4 regions of the Clostridium nitrophenolicum genome follow, and region 4 is predicted to be linked to each of the others. Evidence: riboswitches for the same ligand, from Rfam matches in the RefSeq annotation. Region 4 holds a riboswitch; each other region holds the start of a gene.

Region 1 (3,219 bases), 1.9 Mb from region 4:
AGGAATTATTTGATCATCGTTTCCAGAATATATATCAAGTCTGTCGCCGCATAAAGCTTTTATTTCAGCTATCTGGCTTATATTTCCACTTGCTTCTTTAACAGCAATTATATTATCAAATTGGCATAGTTCTTTTAGTGTTTTTGGAGTAATATTCATGCCTGTTCTTCCAGGAACATTATAAACAATTATAGGAGTCTTAACACTTGTAGCTATAGCTTTAAAATGTTCTACAAGACCTTTTTGTGTAGTTTTATTATAATAAGGAGTTATTACTAAAAGTCCGTCTACACCTATACTTTCAGCCCATTTGCTCATGTTTATTGATGCAGCAGTATTGTTTGTTCCTGTTCCAGCTATTACAGGAATTCTTTTATTTACTATGTCTACTGTGAATTTTATTGTTTCTTTTCTTTCTTGTTCGCTCATTGTAGATGCTTCGCCAGTGGTACCGCAAACTATTATAGCATCTGTGCTTGACTTAATGTGCCATTCAAGTAGTTCTTCTAATTTTTTAAAATCTACTCCTGTTTCATTAAATGGAGTTACTATAGCAACACCGGAACCTTTAAATAAACTCATACAAACACCTCATCTTAAATATTTTTATATACATAAGTAATTTATGTTTTAGATTTATATAAATTACTTATTTTCACTAATTATATATTCGGCTATTTGAATAGCGTTAGAAGCTGCTCCTTTTCTTATGTTATCCGCTACAACCCATAAATTTAAGCCATTATCAGTACTAAAGTCTCTTCTAATTCTTCCAACAAAAACTTCATCACGACCTGCAGCATCTATAGGCATTGGGTATTCAAGATTTTGAACATCGTCTTTTAAGATTACTCCTTTTGAATTCTTATATAATTCAAATACATCATTTAGTTCAAATTGATTTTTTAATTCTACATTGATGCTTTCGCTGTGCCCATAAACTACAGGCACTCTAACTGTAGTAGCTGTGATTTTTAAGTTATCATCATGTAATATTTTTTTTGTTTCGCTAATCATTTTCATTTCTTCTTTTGTGTATCCGTTATCCATGAATACATCTATGTGAGGAATAACATTACCAGCTATAGCATAAGGAAATTTTTTTGGTGCAGTACCTTTATAACCTTCGAACAAGTCATTATAACCACCCATTCCAGCACCAGATACAGCTTGGTAAGTTGAATATATTACTCTATCTATTCCATATTTATCATGTAAAGGCTTTAGTGCAACTACTGCTTGAATTGTAGAGCAATTAGGATTTGCAATTATCCCTTTGTTCCATTTGATATCCTCAGGGTTTACTTCAGGTACAACTAGAGGAACTTCAGGATCCATTCTCCAAGCACTGCTATTATCTATAACAGTAATATTGTATTTAGCGAATATAGGAGCAAACGCTTTACTTACATCTCCACCAGCGGAAAATAGTGCGAAATCTATCTTCTTATCTTTAATGTTATCTTCTTTTAGTTCCTCAACAACAACATCTATACCCTTAAATTTTATCATTTTTCCAGCAGATTTTGCAGATGCATAAAGATAAATTTTATCCACTGGGAAATTTCTTTCTTCTAATACTTCTAAAAACTTTCTTCCAACCATGCCTGTACAGCCAACTACTGCTACATTGTATTTCATTTTAAATACCCCCTAAAATTTTATTTATAGTTTATTGTAAAACCTCAAGCAATTAGGACTTAAGATTTTGTATACCTGCTTAAAGAATTCTACTCAGCTAATTATATTATATGTTGAATTTTTGCATAAATTATTGCTAAAATTGCTTAATATATTGCAAAAAGTGCTTTAAATTAATTATATTATATAATTGTATATAATTTCTAGAAAAATAAAAGCAGCAAAGGAACACCTCTGCTGCACAAAAAATACAATGCAACTCTGTGTACCTTTGTAGCTCTCCACCTTCATAAATGAAACCATACAAAAATCGTATAGCTAAGTTATTGTATAAAACAAAAACTTAAGTGACAACCTTACACATATTATGTGCAAAGCCAGAAAATAATTCCGCCAAATTATTTTCTTCGGCCATAATTCCTTTCTCTATTTCTTAGCGTCTGCCGACTAAAAATAAATACTATTAATTACAGCACCTCTACCCTAAGGTAAGTATCGTTATTAAATTACAATTAGTTTAACATACGTAATTATACATTTCAAGTTTTTTTTATGCATACATATAACTATTTTTAGAAGTTTTGTAGAGACCACTTGAATAAAAATTTAACAAACTACCAATAATGTATAATAGGTAAAAAAAACCATAAAGATCTAATTCGAAAACATAAGGAGGTAATTTATTGAAGATCAAAAAGATTGGATTCATAATAATAGTTCTTACTATTTTTTCTTTATGGGGATGTGGAAAAAACACAATTAAAACCAATTCGGAATTAAATAAAAATGATAGCGAACAATACATAAGTATTATATTAAAAGATGAACCAAAAATTTTAGACCCATCTAAATCAACTGATAGGTACTCATCTCAAATTCTCTTCGAGGTTAACGAATCCCTAACAAGAGTAGAGGAAGATAAGGATGGCAAAAATATAGTCAAGCCTGCTGGTGCTGAAAGATGGGAAGTGTCTCCAGATCAATTGAAATGGACATTCTACTTAAGAGATAATCAATGGTCTGATGGTAAGAAGGTAACAGCTAAGGATTATGAGTATGGGATTAAGAGAACGCTAGATCCAGCCATTAAATCACAAAATGCATTTTTATTATATCCAATAAGGGGAGCTAAGGAATATAATGTTTTGGAAACAAATAAGTCTAGTAATATATCCTCGAACAAATTAGGAGTAAGGGCACTAGATGATAAAACATTAGAAATTACACTAGAAAGACCTTGTGCATATTTTTTAAAGTTAACAAGTTACGAAATAATGCAGCCTCAAAGAAAGGATATTGTAGAAAAGTATGGAGATAAATATGGAACTGAGGTGAATACACTAGTTTTTAATGGTCCATTTTTAATAAAACAGTGGACTCATAACAAAGAACTAGAGTTGATAAAAAATAACTCATACTGGGATGCTAAATCTGTTAAGCTTGAAAAAATAATAATGAAAATAGAAAAAAATGACACAGATATAATGAATGAATTTCTAAATAATTCGCTAGATCTGGTAGGTGGTATATCACCAGAATGGAATAACAAGCTTAACAAGAAGAATGAGATTGATATTT
Region 2 (3,219 bases), 2.4 Mb from region 4:
TCTACCTGTTTCAGAGTTTGTTCCTATATGAGATGCTATAACCTTCTTAACCTGCATGTTCGCAATAAGCCTTCCTATTCCTCTATCTACATAACTGGTATCATTTGCAATTATAGTCAAGTCCTTTATATTGAGCTGTATTAGAAGATCTATAATTTTATGCGGAGTTCCACAGCCTAAAAAACCACCAATCATAATAGACATACCATCCTTAAAGAGAGGCTTTAAATCCTCCGGCTTAACAATCTTATTCATTTTGTCCCCCCTTAATCTTAAATTATTTGCTCAAACTATTTACTAATACCTAAAATTTCTCTTGCTTCCTTTGCATTGGCAATATCTCTTCCAAGCTCCTTTGCCAGCCTTACTACCTTTTCAACTAATTCACCATTCGACTTAGCAAGTGTACCTTTTGATAAGTAAACATTATCTTCAAAGCCAACTCTAACGTGCCCTCCTGAAATGATGGACATAACAGCAACTGGAAACTCATTTCTGCCTATTCCGGACACAGTAAAGGTGCTTCCTTGCGGTATACTTCCCCTTAGAAATTCAAAGTCTCTTATAGCAGCATCTATTCCTCCATTTACACCCATTACAAAGTTAAAATGCATTGGAGTTTTTATATATCCCTTTTTCTGGAGTCTTATTGCCATATCTATCATGCCTTTGTCAAATACCTCAAGCTCTGGCTTTATACCTAAATCAAGCATTTTTTCGCCAAACTCTTTTATTGTATTTTCAGTGTTGACAAACACTTCATCTCCACCAAAGTTACAAGTTCCGCAATCTAGAGTAGCCATTTCTGGTTTAAGATATATGGGCTGAAGTCTTTCCTCATTAGTCATTCCTACCGCTCCTCCAGTAGATGGTTGGATAATTACATCTGGGCACCTTCTCTTAATTTCTTCCATGCATAATCTAAATCTTTCCTTATCCTGAGTAGAGGTTCCATCATCATTTCTTACATGTAGGTGTATAATACTTGCACCTGCTTTATAAGCCGCTTCTGCCTCTCTTCCAATCTCCTCTACTGTATAAGGAACGCTAGGATTATGCTTTTTTGTGACTTCAGCACCACAAATTGCTGCTGTAATAATCAGCTTCTCCATGAAATAATCTCTCCATTTCCTCTTAATATTCGACTCAAAAATTACTTTATAAAAAATATTCGGACTTTTATTATGGTACTTATTTTTTTCTTTGTTTGCTATTTGGTACGACACAAGTTCCACTAGCTTTGCATACTACAATAGGTTCTTCTAATACGTCGCAAGCTGAATCATTTATATCTGATCTTGGAATAATCACTTTTCTTGCTTCAAATACCATTTTCCTTGAAGAGTTTCCACAGCTTACAATTTCTCCTACTGCTTCAATGTAATCCCCAGCATATACAGGCGCTAAAAACTCTACATTGTCATAAGCTCTGAACAATCCCTCATCTCCATCATTTCTGATTAAGAGTTCTGTAGCTACATCTCCGAAAAGATTCAACATTTTTGCTCCATCTACTAAGTTTCCGCCATAGTGAGCATCATGCATACTCATTCTCATTCTAATCATTACTTTCATTGTTATTCCTCCCTTAAACTGTGATATTTGTTGGGACATAAATAAACTTAAAAAAAGCATTGAAAAATTTCAATGCTTTAGAGTTATAAGTTATTTACGCCACTCATGCAATGAAAATTTTCTTCTCATCACATAAATAGCGCTCCATGATTATTCACGGCAGTGATAGAACTACTATGCTCTATCCCCAAGGATATATCTAATATCAAATACACCCTTTCGGCAAATAAACCCTTTGCTTTTAATATCGGAGGATGTATTCTCCTTAACACTTAAAAGCTACCTTTTTACTTGCACCTCTATTTATGTACTAACCTATTTTTTTGTCAAATTGATTTATTTTGCTTATTGTACTTTTATTTATTCCTATGTTTATTTTTAAGTATTACTCATGTGCCAAATGTGTTAATTTTTTATTTAGCTATACTTAATATTTATAATAGTTTATTGTAAAATATAACCAATCTAAAAAATAAATTTTTTTATTTTTTAGATTAGTTTTAATACTAATTAAAAAATAACGAACCTTAGCGGCACTCTCTTCATTCAAATATATTTAAGGTTCTATTTTTGTAATCACATCATTTATATTTTACTGCTTTTGTTTAAAAAGCTAGTATTTACAATAAAAAAACACCAGGTAAGTTACCTAGTGTTTTTATATCTATTTTCTTATTTTGCTTATTTCATTTTTACAAGCCCTAGCAAATGGTGTTGCATCTACATTGATAGTTATAGAAGTGATTTATCTGGAGTTACAAGTATTTTAACATGTTTTTTCTTTTCTGGGCCAGTTAAAGAACCAAATCCTTCCTCAACTATATCATCAAGAGCTATTTTCTTTGTTATATATCCTTCTGCTTTTATTCTTCCATCACTCATTTGCGCAATTGTTGCAGGAAACTCATGTCTATATGCTAATGTCCCAACAATTTTCTTTTCTGAGAATACTAAAATATTAGGATTAAAGCTTGTCTCATTTTCCCAAATACTTGTTACTACCATAGTTCCTTCAAATTTTAAACTATTAAGTCCTATATCAAATCCTATCTTAGCACCAGTAGTTTCAAATGCAGCATCTACACCTACTCCATCTGTAAGTTTTTTAACTTCTTCCACTATATCAACTTCATTTGGATCTAATACTACGTCTGCGCCAGCTCTCTTTGCATATTCCTGTCTTATTGATTTTCTTTGTAAAACTATTACAAGCTTTGCACCAGCTGCCTTTAAGCATTCTATAGTCGCAAGTCCAATCGGACCTGATCCTAATACTATTGCAGTATCTCCAGTTTTAAAGTTTGCTATTCTTATTGAGTGAAGTGCAACAGCCATTGGTTCTATTAATGCGGCTTGTTCGTAAGACATATTATCTGGAATTTTGTGTATAAACTCTTCTGGAAACACAGTATATTCAGCAAGTCCGCCGCCACTTCCGCAAAGTCCATGAAAACCTAAAGAAGAGCAAAGATTATACTTTCCCTCTTTACAAGCAGGGCATTTTCCACAGGCTACAATTGGCTCTACTACTACTCTATCACCAGTATTAAACTTTGTTACACCTTCACCTACTTCTACTACTTCACCAGAAAATTCATGACCTAAAACCACTGGAGCTGTAGTACCACTTAATGGATGTGGTTG
Region 3 (3,219 bases), 1.6 Mb from region 4:
GATTTAGAATAGTAGGTGCTCATACAGATTCACCAGGTTTTAGAGTAAAACCTAATCCTGATATGGAAGTAGAAGGAGCATATGTAAAACTAAATACAGAAGTTTATGGCGGTCCTATAATAAATACTTGGCTTGATAGACCTCTATCTATAGCTGGTAGGGTAACTATAAAAAGCGAAAACCCTTTTTCACCGCAAATTAAACTGTTAAATATAAAAAGACCAATTTTAATAATACCTAATCTTGCTATACATATGAATAGAAATGTGAACTCTGGAGTAGAATTAAATAGACAAAAAGATATACTACCACTGATTTCATTAGTGAATGAGAATCTTGAAAAAGGAAGATATCTTATAAAAACTATTGCTAATGAATTGAGTGTTAAAGAAGAGGACATACTGGACTTTGACTTATTTCTTTATGAATACGAAAAAGGCAGTGTTATAGGGCTAAATAATGAGTTTATATCCTGTGGAAGGCTAGATGATTTAATAATGGTACACTCAGGGATAAATGCTTTAACCAAAGTAGATGCGGGAAATGCTACTAATGTTATGGTTTGTTTTGATAATGAAGAAGTTGGAAGCACTACCAAGCAGGGAGCAGATTCTCCAATGTTGGCTACTTTGCTGGAGAGAATTATGATTTCAATGGGAAAAGGAAGAGAAGATTATTTTAGGGCTCTTTCAAATTCTTTCATGATATCATGTGATTTAGGCCATGCGCTTCATCCGAACTATGGTGAGAAGAGCGATCCTGTAAATAGACCAATAATTAATAAGGGGCCAATAATAAAAGTGAGTGCAAATCAAAGTTATACTTCAGATAGTGTATCTAGTGCTGTTTATAAAAGTATATGTGATATAGCAGGAGTGCCAGTTCAGTTCTTTGTGAATCGTTCGGATGAAAAAGGAGGATCTACCATTGGGCCTATATCTGCAAGTCACGTAAATATACCTTCAGTAGATATGGGGTTAGCTGTTCTTTCAATGCACTCAATAAGAGAATTAGGTGGAGTAAAAGACTATATATATGCGGAAGAGTCTTTTAAGGAATTCTATAGATATAATAAATAATTTGTTTATTATAAATAATCTATTCTTTTTATAAATATGCAACAAAATTATTATTAATAAAAATTTTAATTCTAAAGATGAAGACATTGTAAAGAAAAAATAAATTATCTTAACATATAAAATAATCTTGAAATGTATAAATACTTATGTTAAACTAATTATAATTTAATAATGAAACTTACCTTAGGGTAGAGGTGCTGTAATTAATAGTAGTTGCTTTTAGTCGGCAGACAGTGAGAAGTGAAGAAAGGAATTATGGCCGAAGAAAATAGTTTGGCGAAACTATTTTCTGGCTTTGCATATAATATATGTGGAGCTGTCATCTAAGATTCTGTAAATGACTTACCGAATTTTAACTATACATATATAGTTCCAGCTATGGAGATGGAGAGCTACAAAGGGTACACAGAGTTGCGATGATATTTTTTGTGCAGCAAAGGTGTTCCTTTGCTGCTTTTATTTTTATAAATTATGGTATGTTTCACATAAGCAGAGAACCCAAATCTTATATTCCTCAGAGTTTACGAAGAGGAGTTTCACATAAGAATAATTTTAAGGGAGTGATGATATGGCAATTGTTGTACAAAAATATGGTGGAAGTTCTGTAGGAACTATAGAAAAAATAAAAAAGGTTGCCCAAACAGTAGTAAGAAGAAAACAAGCAGGAGATGATGTAATAGTTGTAGTGTCTGCTATGGGAGATACTACAGATGATTTAATAGGTCTTGCAAATGAGGTTACAAGTAATCCCGATAAAAGAGAATTAGATGCTCTTTTATCAACTGGAGAAATGATGTCTAGTGCGCTGCTCGCTATGGCAATTAAGGCTTCAGGCTATGATGCTATTAGTTATACAGCGTATCAAATAGGGATAAAAACCACTGGACAGCATGGTAAATCATTAATAGATGACATAGCCGAGGAAAATATAAAGAAGAGTTTGTCAGAAGGAAAAATTGTAATAGTAGCAGGGTTCCAAGGCATAAATGAAGAAGGACATATAACCACTCTTGGAAGAGGTGGTTCAGACACTACTGCTGTTGCGATAGCAGTGAAATTAGATGGGATATGTGAAATCTATACCGATGTAGACGGTATATATAGTGTAGATCCTAGAAAATATAAGGATGCTAAAAAGTTAGATGAAATAGATTATGAAGAAATGCTTGAACTTTCAAGTCTTGGAGCTCAAGTTATGCACTCTAGATCTATAGAACTTGGACAAAAATATAATATTCCAATATACGTTGGATTAAGTAATAGTGATATTAAAGGAACAGTAATTAAGGGGGTAAATAATATGAATATGGAGAGTAAACCAGTAACAGGATTAGCAACAAGTGATGATGATGTAGCTATAACAATAAGAGACATAGAAAGTGATATAAATACTGTATCAAGCTTATTTGAAAGTGTAGCAAGCAAGAGAATCAATATTGATATGATAAGCCAAACAGCACCTGTAAATAATAGAGTTAACTTATCATTTACTATACCAAAAGTTGATTTAAATGAGTGCTTGGAAATAATTAAGCCATTCTATTTAGAGGAGAATCAAATTGCTATAGATGAGGATATAACAAAGTTTTCTGTGGTGGGTATAGGAATGAAAACTACATCAGGAGTTGCATCTAAAATGTTTAAACTTCTTAGTAAAAATGATATTGGAGTAAAGATGATTACAACTTCAGAAATAAGAATTACCTGTGCAATTAAACAGAAAGATAAGGTAAAAGCAATTAACGTTATTGCAAGTGAATTTAATCTATAACCAAAATCACGAGGAGGTTAAAGCCCTAAATGGACTTTAACGGGTAATTTTGCTAGGTAAAAGTTCTAAATGAACTTTTACGGGTAACTTGTGAGCGGAAGCGAAAATCTTAAGTTACCCAGTACCCGAAGGGAAACAAGCAAAATTACCCAGTGTTCCGACTAAAAGGAGGAAAATTGATTATGAAATTAGCTGGTACTATGGATATAAAAAACAATACCCTTTATATTGGTGGAGTTAGTACAATAGACTTGGCAAAAAAATTCGGTACTCCTCTATATGTAGTTGATGAAGAGTTGATAAGAAGGCAGTGCAGAAGATATTATAACTCATTTAGAGCTAGTGAAAACAAAAATAAAGTAGCTTATG
Region 4 (3,219 bases):
CAGTCTAAAGCTTGTGTTCCAAGACAACCTAAGAACTTTCGAGAACTCGCTGCGCTCAAACAACTCTAAAGTTCTAAGGTTCTCTTAAAACTCTTCACTAAGACTGACACAAAGTTTTTAAATCTATCTTCAGCTTTGGAAACATATCCCTCTGCATAAGTTAACTTTCTGGTTATTCCGCCTATATAAGGTTATAATTCTAAAAGTTATCGCATCCATCTTATATTTATAATTGTAGCAGAAGGGAAACCATATAAAAAATATTCAATACATATTATAGGTATATGAAAAAAATATACATATTCTTTTACATAAGTGAATACCTAGATTAGGTATATATCCAACATCGATAATTAGCTTAATCAAGGTACCCCTATGAATATCGCTAATAAGTTAAGTACCCAAGGTGGATATCTATAGGGAAACTAACTTTGAATCATACATATTTAACAGATTTGGCCAGCGTTATTGACAGAAAAGTATGAATATGGTATATTATGAACAAAGTTCATTAATAGGAGGATAAAATGCCAAAGTTAATTGAAAATGCTAAGGAAAAAATAATAATTCAAGGAAGAAAAACTCTTTTAGAAGAGGGATATAAAGGTCTGAATATAAGAGAAATTGCCAAACAGTGCGATATAGGAACAGGAACCTTTTATAATTATTTTAGAAATAAAATAGAGCTTGTAATAGAAATTTTTCAAGATGATTGGAATAAGACCTTGAATATTATAGAAAGTTTAAAGTTAACTGATGAACCTTTTAAAGAAAAAATAAGAAAAATATATGAATCCTTACAGGGATTTGTAGATGATTATATTTCAATTTTTTATGAAATTGCAAATGAGGAAAAGCAAGGGTATCACTGTAGAGAAAAAGATAGTTTTACAAAGTTATATACAGAAATAGGAGAATTAATTGAACTTGAGAGGAAAAAAGGAAATATAACATCTAAACTTGATTCTGAAAAACTCTCTTATTTTATTATTTCTAATCTTACATATTTAAGCAAAAATAAATATATGTCATTTGATGAACTTTATGATCATTTAAAAATATAATTTTTTTAAACTTACATGAATAAAGTTCACCTAATCTATTGGCTATCTTAGGTTTAATACTATTATAATTATAAGAAATGGCGAAAGAGCTTCTCACATTAAAATATTAAAAAACTGTTTACTAATTATAAATATTACTGTATAATAATTAACATAAGTGAATAACTGAGGTAGAGGCGCGGGATTTAAGAGTAAAACTGCAGAGGTAAGCACAATGAAGCAGTTTAAAAGGAAATTTCGCCGAAGCGTACAGTAAATGCTTTAGTACTGTATAGCTGGGGTTGCATAGAATATATGCAAGACTGTCACAAAGAGGATTTTGTGGTGAGCTATCATTCGTTGTATATTAATATGTATGTTTTAGTAATTAATGTAAATTCATATTAAATGCCTTGAGTGTATGCTCAAGGCATTTTTTACGTTTCTGATCTTAGTTATTTCACTTATCGGAATAAATAAAAGCCGGTAAGGAGGAAAAATTTATGCAAAATGCAGTAGAAAAAAATGTTCAGACTTCTAATGAACTTAAAAGAAGTTTAACAGCAAGACATCTTAATATGATTGCAATGGGAGGTGCCATTGGAACAGGAATATTCCTGGCTCTTGGAGCTACAATTAAACAAGCTGGACCAGGAGGCGCACTAGTTGCATATGGTTGTATAGGTATTATGGTTTATTTCTTAATGACTAGTTTAGGGGAAATGGCAACATTCATGCCGGATTCAGGTTCCTTTGGAATATATGCATCAAAATTTGTTGATCCTGCTTTTGGATTTGCAATGGGATGGAACTATTGGTATAACTGGGCTATTACAGTTGCAGCTGAAATGGTTGCAGGTGCCCTTCTTATGAAATACTGGTTTCCTGGCGTGCCAGCTCTTGTATGGAGTGTTTTATTCCTTACAGTAATAGTTGCACTTAATCTTTTATCAGCAAGAGCTTATGGTGAATCAGAATATTGGTTTGCAAGTATTAAAGTTATTACCGTTATTATATTTTTATTAATAGGTGTTGCAACAATAGTTGGAATAATAGGTGGACATGCTGTAGGATTAAAAAACTTTAGTGTTGGTGAAGCACCATTTGTTGGTGGAGCTAAATCAATTTTCATGGTATTCTTAATTGCTGGTTTCTCATTCCAAGGTACAGAGCTTGTTGGTATAGCTGCGGGAGAAAGTGAAGATCCAGAAAAAAATATACCTAAAGCAATAAATACGATCTTCTGGAGAATTTTAATATTCTATTTAGGAACAATATTTGTTGTTGGCGCATTAATTCCTTATATGGATGCTGGAGTTGATACAAGTCCATTTACATTAGTATTCCAAAAGGCTGGTATAGCAGCAGCGGCATCATTAATGAATGCAGTTATCTTAACTTCAGTACTATCAGCAGGAAACTCAGGAATGTATGCTTCAAGCAGAATGCTATATGCAATGGCTAAGGATGGTAAAGCACCAGCGTGGCTTGGAAAAGTTAACTCAAGAGGAGTTCCTGTTAACTCGCTAATATTAACTACAGTAGTAGCATCCCTTTGTTTCTTAACAGGACTTTATGCAGAGACTACAGTTTATGTATGGCTTGTAGCAGCATCAGGACTTGCAGGCTTTGTTGCATGGTTGGGTATAGCACTATGTCATTATCGTTTCCGTAAGGCTTATGTTGCTCAAGGACGTGACTTGAAAAAATTGAAATATGTTGCAAAGTTATTTCCATTAGGACCAGTAATAGCAATGGTATTATGTATAGTTGTTACTTTAGGACAAGGTCTTAGCTACTTTGAAGCTGATAAAATAGACTGGAATGGAGTTATTTCATCATATATCGGATTACCATTGTTTATAGGATTATGGTGGGGTTATAAAAGAAAACATAAAACAAAAGTTGTTGATTTAATGGAAATTGATTTTGACACTGTTAAAAAATAATATAAAAAGGGTCGCATTAATTGCGGCTCTTTTTATATACACATTGAGAAGTATGTAACTTTATACAATATTTATGCCCAATTGATTTAAGTTTTAATTTATAGTATTAATCATTTTAAATATAATGTAACTATGGTAAAATATTGTTATAATTGTTATTTTAAATAATATTGGAGGAACTATAATGAGAAGGATTTGATGCATCTGCACAACCATATATTAAAAAA

What was found. Region 4 has a riboswitch for lysine ahead of ACZ5N4_RS05150 (amino acid permease). Riboswitches for the same ligand answer to the same signal wherever they lie in the genome.
Region 1: another riboswitch for lysine. It lies ahead of ACZ5N4_RS23490 (aspartate-semialdehyde dehydrogenase); the one in region 4 lies ahead of ACZ5N4_RS05150 (amino acid permease).
Region 2: another riboswitch for lysine. It lies ahead of kal (3-aminobutyryl-CoA ammonia lyase); the one in region 4 lies ahead of ACZ5N4_RS05150 (amino acid permease).
Region 3: another riboswitch for lysine. It lies ahead of ACZ5N4_RS24915 (aspartate kinase); the one in region 4 lies ahead of ACZ5N4_RS05150 (amino acid permease).

Annotation. Positions count from the first base shown of each region.
Region 1 is NZ_AP042469.1:4,960,979-4,964,197, reverse strand. Features, by position in the region: gene dapA (4-hydroxy-tetrahydrodipicolinate synthase) at 1-582, opposite strand, end outside; gene ACZ5N4_RS23490 (aspartate-semialdehyde dehydrogenase) at 646-1,641, opposite strand; lysine riboswitch at 1,908-2,130, opposite strand; gene ACZ5N4_RS23485 (peptide ABC transporter substrate-binding protein) at 2,325-3,219, shown strand, end outside.
Region 2 is NZ_AP042469.1:3,511,953-3,515,171, forward strand. Features, by position in the region: gene atoD (acetate CoA-transferase subunit alpha) at 1-255, opposite strand, end outside; gene kce (3-keto-5-aminohexanoate cleavage enzyme) at 291-1,112, opposite strand; gene kal (3-aminobutyryl-CoA ammonia lyase) at 1,192-1,575, opposite strand; lysine riboswitch at 1,705-1,885, opposite strand; gene ACZ5N4_RS16775 (2,3-butanediol dehydrogenase) at 2,308-3,219, opposite strand, start outside.
Region 3 is NZ_AP042469.1:5,258,935-5,262,153, reverse strand. Features, by position in the region: gene ACZ5N4_RS24920 (M18 family aminopeptidase) at 1-1,079, shown strand, start outside; lysine riboswitch at 1,261-1,482, shown strand; gene ACZ5N4_RS24915 (aspartate kinase) at 1,648-2,850, shown strand; gene lysA (diaminopimelate decarboxylase) at 3,033-3,219, shown strand, end outside.
Region 4 is NZ_AP042469.1:1,116,858-1,120,076, forward strand. Features, by position in the region: gene ACZ5N4_RS05145 (TetR/AcrR family transcriptional regulator) at 528-1,064, shown strand; lysine riboswitch at 1,228-1,404, shown strand; gene ACZ5N4_RS05150 (amino acid permease) at 1,547-2,992, shown strand.